One region of the Ornithinimicrobium flavum genome, then DNA from elsewhere that is predicted to be linked to it. Evidence: predicted binding sites of a transcription regulator. Region 1 holds the regulator's gene; each other region holds the start of a gene.

Region 1 (3,204 bases):
GAACGGCATGATCCGCGAGGAGGACGATCTGAGGGCGATCGCGCTGCCCCCGTCCGAGATCGTGGAGTCGGCCCAGGTCTACCAGGAGTCGGGCATCGCGGGCCTGATGTTCGACCCGCACATCGCCGGATACTTCATCCCCTCCGAGCAGCTGCCCGTCGTGTGGGACGCCGTGCACTCCACGGCAGGCGACACCCAGCCGGGGGAGCAGGCCCCGCAGGGCGGCGACGCGGACGGCCCCCCTGCTGCCGCGCCGGAGGACGGGCGCGCCGGCTGACGGTCCTCGGAGACGGCGATCCGGCTCAGCGGGACGGGATCACCAGCTCCTGACCCGCCGCGATGGACGTCGTCGACAACCTGTTGGCCTGCTGGATGTCGACGATCGCCCGGCTCAGCGGGACGTCCGGCAGCTGCTCGGCCGCGATCTGAGACAGGGTCATGCCGGGCTCGACGACCACCGAGGTCGTCGCTCCCGCGGGCCCCAAAAGGCCGATGACGGAGGCGACGACGAGGGCCACCACGAGGGTCAGGCTGCTCGTCAGGGCCAGCCGCCCTCGACGCGTGATGCGCAGCGCCCGACGGCGGGTCGTCCGCGAGGCCGTCGGCGCCGACGGCTCCACGAGCCGCAGGTGGCTCGGGCGGCGCGCCGCGCGCCGGGGCGCAGCGCGGCCGGCAGGGCCAGGACCGGGTGGTCGAGGGTCGCAGTGCTCATGCTGGTCACCTTCCTCAGGGAGGTCCGGCTCGGACGTGTGTCCGATCGGACGTCTGTCCTATTGATAGCACGGATGTCCGACGTTGTCGACACGCCGACCGAACAGATGTTTGTCCGGCCAGGGCTGCTCACGTAGGCTGTGCTCATGTCGGTGACACAATCACCCGCCACCGACAGACCCGCTGACCTGGGCTGATGCCCGGGCAGCCTGGCCGGCCGGGCACCTCCGGACGACCGGTGCAGCATCGGACGAGGGGATGGAGAGCATGGCCACGATTCACGAGATGCCCGACCGGGACGGTGGGGCGACGCTCACCAACCGGCAGCGGCGCGTCCTCGACGTCATCCGCGACTCGGTCGACGCCCGGGGCTACCCGCCCAGCCTGCGCGAGATCGGTGACGCGGTGGGCCTGACCTCCCCCAGCTCGGTGGCGCACCAGCTGAAGATGCTCGAGCGCAAGGGTTTCCTGCGGCGCGACCCGCACCGTCCTCGTGCCATCGAGGTCGTCAACCCCGGCGCAGAGGGGCACGGCTACCGCCGCGGTGACACCGACGGGGGCACGGTGAGCCCCACGACCGAGACGACCTACGACGAGACGGGGATCGGTGACTCCCGCCCCCGCCCGTCCTACGTCCCGCTCGTGGGCCGGATCGCCGCCGGTGGACCGATCCTGGCGGAGGAGGCCGTGGAGGACGTCTTCCCGCTGCCCCGGCAGCTCGTCGGCGACGGCGAGCTCTTCCTGCTCAACGTGGTGGGCGACTCGATGGTGGACGCCGCCATCTGCGACGGTGACTGGGTGGTGGTGCGTCGTCAGCCGACGGCCGTGAACGGCGACATCGTGGCGGCGATGCTGGACAACGAGGCCACGGTGAAGACGTTCCGCAACACCAACGGCAAGACCTGGCTCATCCCCCACAACCCCGCCTACGAGCCGATCGACGGCGACCACGCCGTCATCCTCGGCAAGGTCACGGCCGTCCTGCGACGCGTCTGACCTCTCCTCCCCGCCGGCCCGCCGGCCCACCGACCGCGACGCCGCCCCCGGCATCCTCCATCCTCAGCCGGGGGCGGCGTCGCCATGCGGCAACGTCATACCGCCGGCCGGAGGTGGGGGACGACGGCCGCGCGAGGGCCGGGTGGGCTGCTCAGGCCGAGGGCGCGGGGCCCTCGTCGACGGAGTAGTACTCCAGGAGCTGCTCCTCCTCGTCCTCCGTCAGGTGCCGGTCGACGGGGATGTCAGGAGCACCCTTGATCATCTCGACGGTGTAGGCCAGACGGATCTGCGCGTCGACGATCTCGGCGTTGGACAGGGGGCAGAAGCACCGGCGACCGGCGATCCACCCGGTCCGGACGGTCAGCCAGGCAGGGTCGCCCGTGGCGTTGTCGATGTAGACCTGGTCCAGCGCGCCGACCTTCTCGCCGTCCTGGTCCACCACGTCCGCGTCGTAGAGCGCGTTGAGCTGTTCCTGCGTGATCACGGCCACCTCCATGCCGGCGCCCGGGAGACCACCCGTGCCGCCGAGGATCACACCACACCCCCTGCCGCTGCTGCAAGACGTGCACCTCAGGCCCTGGGTCGCCGACGCCGACGGCCGCCTCCACCGGGGTGGACGCGGCCGTCGGGCAGGATCAGCGGGGCTCAGCCGCGGCGGTTGTCACCGTCCAGGTCCAGGCCCTCGCCACGCACGCCGTCGCCGTCCCAGTCCCCCTGGCGGGGTCCACCGTCAGCGATCCCGGCGTCTCCCGTGGTGTCCCGGTCGACGTCGACCTCCTCGTGCGAGACGTCGGTGACGACCTGCTGCTCGTCGGTGACGGTCTGCTTCTCCAGGCCGACGCGCTCGGTGGCGACCACGTCCTTGTCCACGACAGGGCGCTCCTCGTGCAGCGTGACCTCAGCCTCGTCCTCACCCAGCCGAGCGCCGTCCCGGGCGTCCTCACCGGCCACCGGCTCCCGGACGACCTCGAACTCCTCACGCTGCACCGGCACGGTGACGGTCTCCTGGTCGGTCACGACGTGCTTGCGCAGCCGCACCCTCCCCGTCTCGACGCGCTCGGTCCCGACGTCCACCTGCTCCTCGTGCAGGGTCATGGACCCCTCACGCTCGCGGCCCACACCCCCACCGAGCTCGGCACCGCGGTCCCGGTCGACGTCCAGGTCACGGTCCCCGCCGAGCCCCGCTCCGCGGTCGCGGTCCACGTCCGAGTCGCGGTCGGTGTCCGCCAGCGTCCCTCGGTCGCGGTCCAGGTCACTGTCGGCGCCCCCGGCGCTGAAGCCGCCGGCGACGGCCGGGTCGGCCTCGGTCACGTCGCGACGGTCGTCCAACCCGTCGGCGCCGTAGCGGCTCGTGTCGACACCCGCCCCGCTGTAGTAGCGGAAGAGCTCGTCCTGCTCCTCCTCCGACAGGTGCTGGTCCGCGTCGACGTTCGGCGCGTTCTTGATGGTGTCCTTGGTGTGCGGGACACGGATCCGCCCGCCGGAGAGGTCCGCGTC
Region 2 (3,204 bases), 120 kb from region 1:
GCTCGAGCCCCAGGGTGGCCGAGGCCGCCTGCTCCTGGATGGCGACGGAGTTGTCCCGCAGCATCTCGGATGTGCGCTGGATCATCGTCGACGTCGTCTGGTTGAGGGCGGTGATCTGGTCGAGGACCAGGCGCTGGTTGTTCAGCGCCTGGGCGACCAGGACCGCGGTGCGCAGCGCGGAGACCGTGGTGGTCGAGGCGCGGTCGACACCCTTGATGAGCTCGATGTTGTTCTTCATGACGATGTCGATGGCCAGGTAGTTCTGGATCGAGACCGCCAGCTGCGTGAGCAGGTCCTGGTGCTTCTGCCGCACGTAGAACAGGACGTCCTCGCGCATCGCCTTGGCGCGGTCGGGGTCGGTCTCGTCGAGCTCAGCGATCTTGGCCGCGACCCGGGCGTCCAGCTTCTCGGCGATGTAGACGTACTGGTTGAGCCGGCCCATCGCGTCCCACAGCTGCTGCTTCTCCATGTTGAGCGCCGCGTTGTCCTTGGCGAGCTCGTCCTGGCCGTTGCGCAGGGCGTGGAGGATCGCGTCGAGGTGCTTCTCGGCCGACTCGTACTTCTGGAAGTAGTTGGTGAGCCGGTCGGTGAAGGGGAGGCGCTCGATCCACTTCTTGGGCCCGGTGGCCTGCTTGGGGTCGAGGTCCTCGACGGTGCGGCGCAGCTCCATGAGGGTCTGGCCGACCTTGGACTCCTTGGAGACACCGCCCTGCTGCAGCGCGCGCACGGGCGACTTGAGCAACCGGTTGGAGGTCTCGGCGGCCGCCCGGATGTCCTGGTCGCCCATGGTCCGCACGTCGGCCGCCTTCTGGGCGAACTCCGGGGACCGGGTCTCGACCTCGGTCAGGCCGTGCAGGAAGGCGTCGACCTTGGCGTCCAGCGCCGGCACCGCGGCCGGGTCGACCTGCGGGGCCATCCTGGGCGCGGCGGTCTGCGTCACGGGCGCGGCGGGGGCGGGTGCGGTGAGCACCAGCGGACCCGGGGCGGCAAGGGGCTCGGGCGCGGCGAGCGGCTGATCGGTCATCGTCGTCTCCTGTGCTGGTCGCGGTGCGTGGATCCCATCCCCCTGACGTGGACGGCCCCGCCTTGCTGACGCTCTCATTGTGTCGTGGGTTCCCAGCCAACCACACGGGGGTGACGGACCACCGGTGAGCAGCAGCGCTTGACATCGAACAGGTGTTCGACTAAGGTGACGGTATGCCGCACAGGGGAGCGGCCCGGGCGGGACGTCCGGCACCGAGGGGGTGGATGTCATGGGGAGCATTGACCGCGACGACGAGGGGGCGCGACAGCTCCGGCTCGTGCGGGGGGAGGGCCCACGTCCGGCGTGGGAAGGGGGAACGGCCCGATCGTCTGGTGGCCCGGACCCGTCCGCCGTGGCGCTCCAGGAGGCGCTGCGCGCATCAGGTATGCCGGAGGCGCTCGCCTCCACCTGCGCCGTCGTCCTCCCGGCCATCACCCGGCTGGTCGTCCAGGGAGCTGACGTCTTCCTCCAGCCGTCGGAAGCCATCTCGGTGGCCGAGGAGGCGGCGGCCATGACGTCCCTGCTGGAGGGGTGCCGCATGCTCGCCGCCCGCGATCTTGCCGTGGAAGCCGGTTCGGTCATCCTGGCCGAGCGGGGCACCGAGTCCGCGGACTCCATGGCCAGGACGGTGAGGGAGCGCTGGGAGGCGACGTGCCGCGCCCTCAGCGCCGAGGAGCTCGCGGCCGCCACGGGTCAGGGTCGCTGGCACACGCGCGAGACGGCGGCGATCGGCCTGGCGCCCCCGCCCCTGATGGAGCACGTGCTCACCGGGTTGCGCACGGGGGTGGCGCGATGGTCGCTCGTCACGGCCTTCTGGCGGCGGTGCTGGAGCAACCCGAGGATCCCCCGCGAGGTGGCGATCGAGATCGCGGGGGCGCTCTTCGGGGACGACCTCAGCCGGGTCGTCGTCGAGCGGATCACCGCCGACGGAGAGCTGTCCCGCGCCCCGTGGGGTGACAAGCAGTTCCACCAGGCTCTGGAGCGCGAGGCCACCCGCCGGGAGGCGCAGGACCCGGCGGCGACGGCGGCGGACCGTGCGGAGCAGCACCGGCGACGCAACGCCTTCGGGTTCGTCGACGACGACGGCAGTGGCCAGGTCGTCATCAGCGGTGACACGGCCTCGGTGTCCGCCTGCGTGGACCGGCTCCACGTCCTCGCGCGACGGGCGCGGGCAGCGGGAGACGAGCGGACGGAGCCGCAGCTGCGGTCAGACATCGCCCGCTCACTGCTGCTCCACGGGGTCCTGCCCCTGCCGGACCTGGGTGATGAGATCGGGGTGATCACCCCTGACGACATCGAGAGCCTCGTGCAGATCCTTTCGGGCACACCCAGCTACGAGCTGCAGGTCGTCGTGCCGTGGGACTCCCTCGGCGCGCACGCGCTCGTTCCCCTCGACGGGGCCACAGGATTCGTCAACGTGCCCCACGAGGTCGGCGCAGCCGAAGGCGACCCCGAGGACGGAGCCGCTGCTGCGCCCGGGTCTCACCCGGCCGCGAGCGACGGTGTCGGTCGGGTCCTCGGAAGGTTCCCACGGTTCCTCACCAAGGCCGAGGTGCTGGCCATCGCCGGCGGACATGGCGTCACCCTGTCCAGGCTCCTCATCGATCCGGCCGACGGGCGGTGCCTCGAGAGGACCGTCGCCGCCTACCGGCCCGACGCGACCATGCGCGCCCAGATCCGGGCGGCGGACGTCTTCAGCCGCTTCCCGGGGTCGACGATCCCGGTCCGGGACGGGGACCTCGACCACGTCGTCCCGTACCTCCTGGGCGGTCCCACCACCGAGCTCAACCTCCAGGGGCTGCACCGCACGGGGCACGTCCTCAAGACGTCGGAGCACTGGAAGGCTCAGATGGATGCGACTCGCAACGTCACGTGGACGAGCTTCTTCGGGAGGCTCTACACGACGAGGACCCACGACTACCGTCAGTACCTCTCCTCCGTCTCGGCCCTCCCCGGACCCCTCACGGGTCGTGCTCCTGACCTGATGGGGTCCACCTCGGCTCGTGCTGGTGACGCACCGCGGGACCATGCCCAGGAACGGCGGGACCATGCCCACGAACATCGGGATCCTGCCCAGGACCGTCGGGACGAGCGCCACCTCGCCTCGTTTTTGACCTACGCCGCGCTCTGCGCCCGTCGGGCGGGAGCGCCGCTGGAGAAGCCCGGCGACGACCCCACAT
Region 3 (3,204 bases), 250 kb from region 1:
CTGGGGGAAGCGGGTGGCGACCGCCTGGGTGCACCGCTCGGTGAGCACCCGGTGCGCCTGCCCGACCCCGCTCACGCCCAGCACCTCCGGCTCGGGCAGGTGGACCGCCCCGATCCCGAGGTCGCCGCGGGCGTCCTGGTGGCACTCGGCCGCGAGCGTGAGGGTGTCCCGGAGCAGGTCGGCGGCGCGGGCGTCGCTGCCGCCGGCCACCTCCAGCTGACGGGCCAGGGCATGCATGGTGGCCGAGCCGGTCAGGTGGCCGGCCGAGGAGACCCGGTCGAGGTGCCGCTCGTCGAGGGTGACCATGCGCCGGGCCGCGTCGAGCACGTCGACCACCCTGGCCTGCTCCGGGGTCGCGTGCCGGACCGCGGCCGTGAGGACCGCGGGCACCCCGGCCTCCCGCGCCAGGGCCCACAGCGCACTGGCGTGGCCCAGGCTGGCCGGGGTGCCTTCCGGCCCGCCGTGGCAGACCACCTCGACCCGGACCGACCCGGCCGGGAGGCGGTCCACCCAGGCGTGGAGCAGCTGTCGTGCCGACCCGCGCCGCCGGCCCAGGACCGCACGTCCCACGTCGGAGTCCGGGCCGAGCAGGACCACCACCGGAGCCACGCCGTCGACGGCCGCGGCGGCCCGGGCCAGCAGCGACGGGGAGGTCCGGGGCACCGACCGCTCCCCCGCCAGGTGGGTCTGGGTCACCAGCCGGCAGAGCCGGGCCCACCCCACCCCCGCGCCGAGCCCGCCCTGCTGCCCCCGGGCCAGGACCACCACCCGGGGCTGCTGGTCGTCGACCAGGGCCCCGCCCTTGACGGGGGTCCGGGTCGGCCGCACCCCGGTGACGAACGGCGTGCCGGCACCGTCGGCCCCGTCCAGCACGCTCTCCCCCAGGGCGAGGTCGACCCCCAGGACCGGGGCGATCCCGGCGTCGCGGCAGGCCCGCACGAAACGGACCGCGCCGTACAACCCGTCCCGGTCGGTCAGCCCCAGCGCCGGCTGACCGAGCTCGACCGCCCGCGCGACCAGGTCGGCCGGGTGGGACGCGCCGTAGCGCATCGAGGCGCTGGAGGCGACGTGCAGATGGACGAAGTCGTCGCCGGGACGGGAGCCACCCATGATCACCCCCGCCCCAGGGGCGCCAGCTCGATGCTCAGCGGCGTCTCGCAGGGCAGGTGGAGCGCGGAGCGCACCAGCTCCAGGAAGTGCTCCCCGGAGCGGACCAGGTCGTCGGCGTCCCGGGTGCTGACCTGGGTCGTGCCCCGCTCCAGGGCCAGCCGGCGCCGCCCGGAGTCGGCGAAGTAGACCGCCCACTCGGACAGCTCGGGCGCCACGGTGGGCAGCATCTCCCAGACGCTGCGCGGCCGGGCCCGGCGGCTCGGCACGGTGCGGGCCGCGAGTAGCGCCGCCCCCGCGCGCAGGGCCGCCAGGTGGGCCTGGGTGTAGCGCTCACCGGCGCTCTCGCTGTGGCAGGCCGCCAGCAACCCGCTCCGGGCCCGCTCGAGCAGGTCCAGCACCGTGCCTGCAGCCACCCCCGGGCCGGGCGCCGTGCGGGTGGGGTCGGGTCGTGCCGTCGTCTGGATGGTCATGCCAGTCCTCCTCGTGCTGCTGTCCGGTCTCGTGCTGCTGTCCGGTCTCGTGCTGCTGCCAGTGGTCGCGTGGGGCGGGCCACCTCTAGTCCGCGACCCGCTCGAGCCACCACTGCTCGTCCTCCACCAGGTCGTAGACCCCCAGACCCCCGGCCCGTCCGGCACCGGCCTCCACCCGCCACACCCGTTGCTCGAGGAGGTCACCCTCCCCCCGGCGGGACTGCAGGCCCTCCCCCACCGCCCGCCACCACGGCACCCGCTGCGTCCACTGGGACAGCACCGCCCGCACCTGGTGGACCCGTCCACGCCAGAGGAACAGGGTGGGCACCTGGACCGGGTCGCGGCCCGCCCCCACCGCCGGCAGCGCCCCGACCAGCTGCACCCCGTGCTCCTGCGCCGACCCCACCCGCACCTCGATCATCTCCCGGTAGTGCCGCATCTCACCCTCCTTCGTGATCGAACATGCGTTCGATCCTATGAGACAAATGTACGACGCCATGGCCGGATCCTGTCAACCCCCACCGACAGGCCTGTGGACAACCCGGACGCCCTCGTGGCCGGACCCCCGAGGATGGGTCCAGGCCCGGGCCAGGGAGGGGATGGCCCGGGCCAGGGAGGGGATGGCCCGGGCCGGAGGGCACCGCGGGCCGGTTAGGCTCAGGGGCGACGGTCCCGAGCAGAGGAGAAGACGTGACGCACGCCCACCCGCTGGACGGCGTCGACCTGCGACCCCGTGTGCAACGGGCGCTCGACGACCACCTCACCTCCCAGCGGGAGGTGCTGGCGGACCTGGGTGCGCCGGTGCTCCCCCTCGTGGACGCCGTGGCCGACCTCCTCGCCGGCGGCAAGCGGCTGCGCGCAGCCTTCCTCTACTGGGGCTGGCGGGCCCTCGGCGGCCCCGACGACGACGCCGCCGTACGGGCGGCCAGCTCGATGGAGATCTTCCAGGCGGCAGCCCTCCTGCACGACGACGTCATGGACAACAGCGACCTGCGCCGCGGCCGGGCTACCGCCCACCGGGCCTTCTCGTCCTGGCACCGCGACCAGGGGTGGAGCGGGGACCCGGAGGGTTTCGGCCACGCCGGGGCGATCCTCGCCGGCAACCTGTGCCTGGGCTGGACCGACCAGCTGTTCGCCACCAGCGGCCTACCGACCGCGGCGCTGGAGCGCGCCCGCCCGGAGTTCGACCGGATGCGCACCCAGCTCATGGGCGGGCAGTTCCTCGACGTCCTGGAGGGCGCCCGCGGCTGGGGCGGCCTGACCTACGAGGAGCGGATCGCCCAGTGCCGCACCGTGATCCGCTACAAGAGCGCCCGCTACTCCGTGCAGCAGCCGCTGCTCATCGGGGCGCTGGCGGCCGGGGGCCGGGGCGGCGACATCGAGGCGCTGGCGACCTTCGGCGACCACCTGGGTGAGGCCTTCCAGCTGCGCGACGACGTCCTGGGGGTCTTCGGCGACCCCGGGCAGACGGGCAAGCCGGCCGGGGACGACCTGCGCGAGGGCAAGCACACCGTGCTCATCGCCCACGTCCTCGAGCACGCCGACCCCGCCGGGGCCGAGCTCATCGCGGCCAGCCTCGGCGATCCCGACCTCGACGACGCGACCGTCGCCGAGTGCCGCGGGG
Region 4 (3,204 bases), 400 kb from region 1:
GGTGCGGTCGTTCACGGTCATCGGGGGCAAGGAGGTGTCGGCCAGCTCCCTGGCCAAGCGGCTCGGCTTCAGTGGCGGCCGCCAGCAGTCGCGGGTGGGAGACCTCTCCGGCGGGGAACGGCGCCGGCTGCAGTTCGTGCGGCTCCTCATGGACGAGCCCAACGTCCTGCTGCTCGACGAGCCCACCAACGACCTCGACATCGACACGCTCACGGCCATGGAGGACGTCCTGGACGGCTGGGCCGGCACGCTGATCGTGGTCTCGCACGACCGCTACCTCCTCGAGCGTATGACGGACCGCCAGGTCGCCCTGCTGGGTGACGGTGGGCTCCGGGACCTGCCGGGAGGCGTGGAGCAGTACCTCCAGCTCCGCGCCGGCATGCGGGCGACGCAGCAGTCCGGGAGTGGCTCGGGCCGGGGTGGGGCGGGACGGGACGGTGCGGGATCGGGGCGGGACGGTGCGGGATCTGCGCCGGGGGCGACCGACGGCGGCGCCTCGGCAGCGCAGGTGGGAGGTGCGGGGTCGACAGCTGGTGGTCCGGCCTGGTCCGCGGCCGAGGTGCGCGAGGCGCGCAAGACGCTGTCGCGGGTCGAGCGGGCGCTGGACCGTCTGCACGCCCAGGAGGCGAGGCTGCACGACCGGATGGCCGACGCCGCGACCGACCCGGACGCGCTCGGGCGGCTGACAGCCGAGCTGCAGGAGCTGCACGACCAGGAGCAGGAGCTGGAGCTGGAGTGGTTGGAGGCGTCCGAGGCCGCGCAGGGCTGACGTCCGCGCTTCCTCCGTCCCACGCCCCTCACCTCCCCGAACTGTGCGGCCCTCTCCACCTCCCCTCTCCGAACTGTGCGGCCCTCTCCACCTCCCCTCTCCGAACTGTGCGGCCCTCTCCACCTCCACCTCCACCTCCACCTCCACCTCCACCTCCACCTCCACCTCTTCCGTCCTCCCGGGCGCCGTCGTCCGTCACCTCCCGGATTCTCTCCGGCATCCTTGGCATTCGGACCTGTCATTCATACATGTGTCTGATGACTGTTGACGGATCTCGAACATGTGTAGTATTATCGCAGTGTCAGCACCACCGTTGGGGAATGAGCGGGTGCGACCGACCACCAGGGGGGTGACGAGGGTGAAGAAGGACCACGGTGCCGATCAGGCTTCAGGCGCGTCAGCCTCGCCGAGCACGTCGGCTCTCACCCACGCCTCGGGTCGCACTCGTGAGGATCTGCTCCAGGCACTGGCCGCGGCTGGTCTGGACGACGGGGCCGCGGTGGCGTTCGCGGACGCTGCGCTGGTCCTGGGCGCAGCGTCGCGGGGTCGCGCCATCGGGGAGCTGCCTCTCGCCTCCGCCGCACCCTCCGCCCGGTCCGCCCAGGAGGCGGGGACCCTGCCGCAGCCGGGTGCGGCGCCGCGGTCGGTGGAGTCGCACCGGCACGCGGCCGAGGTGGCGTTGCGGGCGGTGGAGGCGATCACCGTGTGTCAGGGCCGGTTGGACGCCGCGCTGGTGGTCGCGACAGCGGCCCAGGCCACGAGCACTGGGGCGATGCTGCTCCGGGAGAAGGACCTGGCCGGCCCCGACGAGCTGTCGCGCACGGCCCGGGACCGCTGGCGTTCCATGACCAAGCGGCGGACCCGCGGGGAGGTCGCCCCCGCGACCGGGTGGACGCCGGGCGAGAGCGCGCACCTGATCGGGTTGGCGACCGCGCCGGTGTCGTTCTCGGGTCCGGTGGTGGGGCAGATGGGCCGCGGGCAGCTTCCGTGGCGGTTGGCCCGGGCGTTGTGGAGAGCCTGCGAGGGCATGGACGCCACCGATGCCGCCCATGTCGCGCACGTGATGTGCGCCGACGACCAGGACACCTGCGTCCCCGAGCGGCTGGAGCCGGACGGGCGGGTCACCGCAGCGCCGTGGAGCCACCGTGCCTTCTGGTCCGCGCTGGACCGTGAGGTCGCCAAGCTGCGGACCGCCGACGACAGTCCGGATGCCGCGGACGCCAGGGCGGCACGCGAGGCTGCGTTCCAGGCCCGGTGCGTGATCGCCAAGGCCGGGGAGGACGGGATGGGGTCGCTCACCGTGCTGATGCCCGTGCTCTGGGTGGCGGCGATCAAGGACCGTCTCGACGGAGCGGCCCAGGCGGCACGGGCCGCGGGAGACGAGCGCACTCGTCAGCAGCTCGAGGCTGACATCGCCCGTGTGCTGCTGGCGCACGCGGCCCTCGGCGTCGGCGACCTGGCCATCCCTGAGCTCCCGGACGGTGAGGAAGTCACCGCTGACGACCTCGCCCGGACGGGGTGGAGCCCCGAGCTGATCAACGCCATGTCCGGTCTTCCACCGGCGGTGCTGCAGGTCGTGGTGCCCCTGCTGGCCCTTCACGACCCCGGGCAGGCGCAGACCCTGCCGACCGTCGGGCGCCCGGGCGCCCGCCCGACCTCCGAGGCGACCCTCGCGGACGACAACAACCACACCGGCCAGGACGGGTGTCCGTCATGCCTGCCAAGCAGACGTATGCATCCCGCCGAGGGGCTGGTCGATGGCGGGGCTGGAGAGATGGGACGGACGGGGGAGATGGGGCAGACGGGGGAGAGCTCTGCCGTGAGGGCGCCCTCACCGCTGGCCGATCCACCGGCCGGCCCACCACCGGAGCAGCGCCGGTTGTGGGTCGGAGAGCTCCTGGGCGCCTTCTCCTCCTTCCTCTCGCCCGCGCAGATCCGTGAGCTGGCCCTCTCGCCAGGGACCACCATGGCCAGACTGCTGGTCGATCCAGCGGACGGACGGTGCGTGGAGCGATCGCGAGCGACCTACCTGATGGATGCGGCGATGCGGACTCAGCTCCTGGCCGCGGACGTGACCTGCCGAGCCCCGGGATGTCTGCACCAGGGTGCCCGGTGCCAGATCGACCACGTCCACGAGCACTCCCTCGGGGGACCGACCAGCGAGGCCAACGCACAGCTGCTGCACACGGGTCACCATGAGCCGAAGACGACCAAGGCGTGGGACGCGCACCTCTCCGCCAACCGGGACGTCACCTGGACCTCCCTGCTGGGGCGGGTGTATCGGACCCGGGTGTGGGACTACCGCCGCTACGTGACGGTCCTGACCGACGCCGTCGACGCGGTCAGCGCTGCCCCGGCCGAGGACTTCCTCGACGTGCTGAACCAGGAGATCTACCTGGCCCTGACCTTCCGCGATCTGGGCGACAGGCTCAACA

The links. The regulator LexA, encoded in region 1, represses DNA repair genes until DNA is damaged. The targets are predictions, from matches to a motif close to TCGAACANNTGTTCGA.
Region 2: the regulator LexA is predicted to act here: its motif matches at 1,169-1,184, upstream of E3Z34_RS05640 (HNH endonuclease signature motif containing protein).
Region 3: the regulator LexA is predicted to act here: its motif matches at 2,037-2,052, upstream of E3Z34_RS06245 (DUF6504 family protein).
Region 4: the regulator LexA is predicted to act here: its motif matches at 1,044-1,059, upstream of E3Z34_RS03215 (HNH endonuclease signature motif containing protein).

What each region holds. Positions count from the first base shown of each region.
Region 1 covers NZ_CP038213.1:1,085,618-1,088,821, reverse strand. Annotated here, with positions in the region: gene E3Z34_RS05105 (hypothetical protein) at 1-277, shown strand, start outside; gene E3Z34_RS05100 (LysM peptidoglycan-binding domain-containing protein) at 303-521, opposite strand; gene E3Z34_RS17615 (hypothetical protein) at 539-712, opposite strand; gene lexA (transcriptional repressor LexA) at 979-1,707, shown strand; gene E3Z34_RS05090 (PRC-barrel domain-containing protein) at 1,859-2,191, opposite strand; gene E3Z34_RS05085 (DUF2382 domain-containing protein) at 2,353-3,204, opposite strand, start outside.
Region 2 covers NZ_CP038213.1:1,201,061-1,204,264, forward strand. Annotated here, with positions in the region: gene E3Z34_RS05635 (toxic anion resistance protein) at 1-1,024, opposite strand, end outside; gene E3Z34_RS05640 (HNH endonuclease signature motif containing protein) at 1,254-3,204, shown strand, end outside.
Region 3 covers NZ_CP038213.1:1,336,289-1,339,492, reverse strand. Annotated here, with positions in the region: gene E3Z34_RS06255 (DNA polymerase III subunit alpha) at 1-1,110, opposite strand, end outside; gene E3Z34_RS06250 (SAV_6107 family HEPN domain-containing protein) at 1,113-1,580, opposite strand; gene E3Z34_RS06245 (DUF6504 family protein) at 1,666-2,019, opposite strand; gene E3Z34_RS06240 (polyprenyl synthetase family protein) at 2,271-3,204, shown strand, end outside.
Region 4 covers NZ_CP038213.1:683,946-687,149, forward strand. Annotated here, with positions in the region: gene E3Z34_RS03210 (ABC-F family ATP-binding cassette domain-containing protein) at 1-769, shown strand, start outside; gene E3Z34_RS03215 (HNH endonuclease signature motif containing protein) at 1,269-3,204, shown strand, end outside.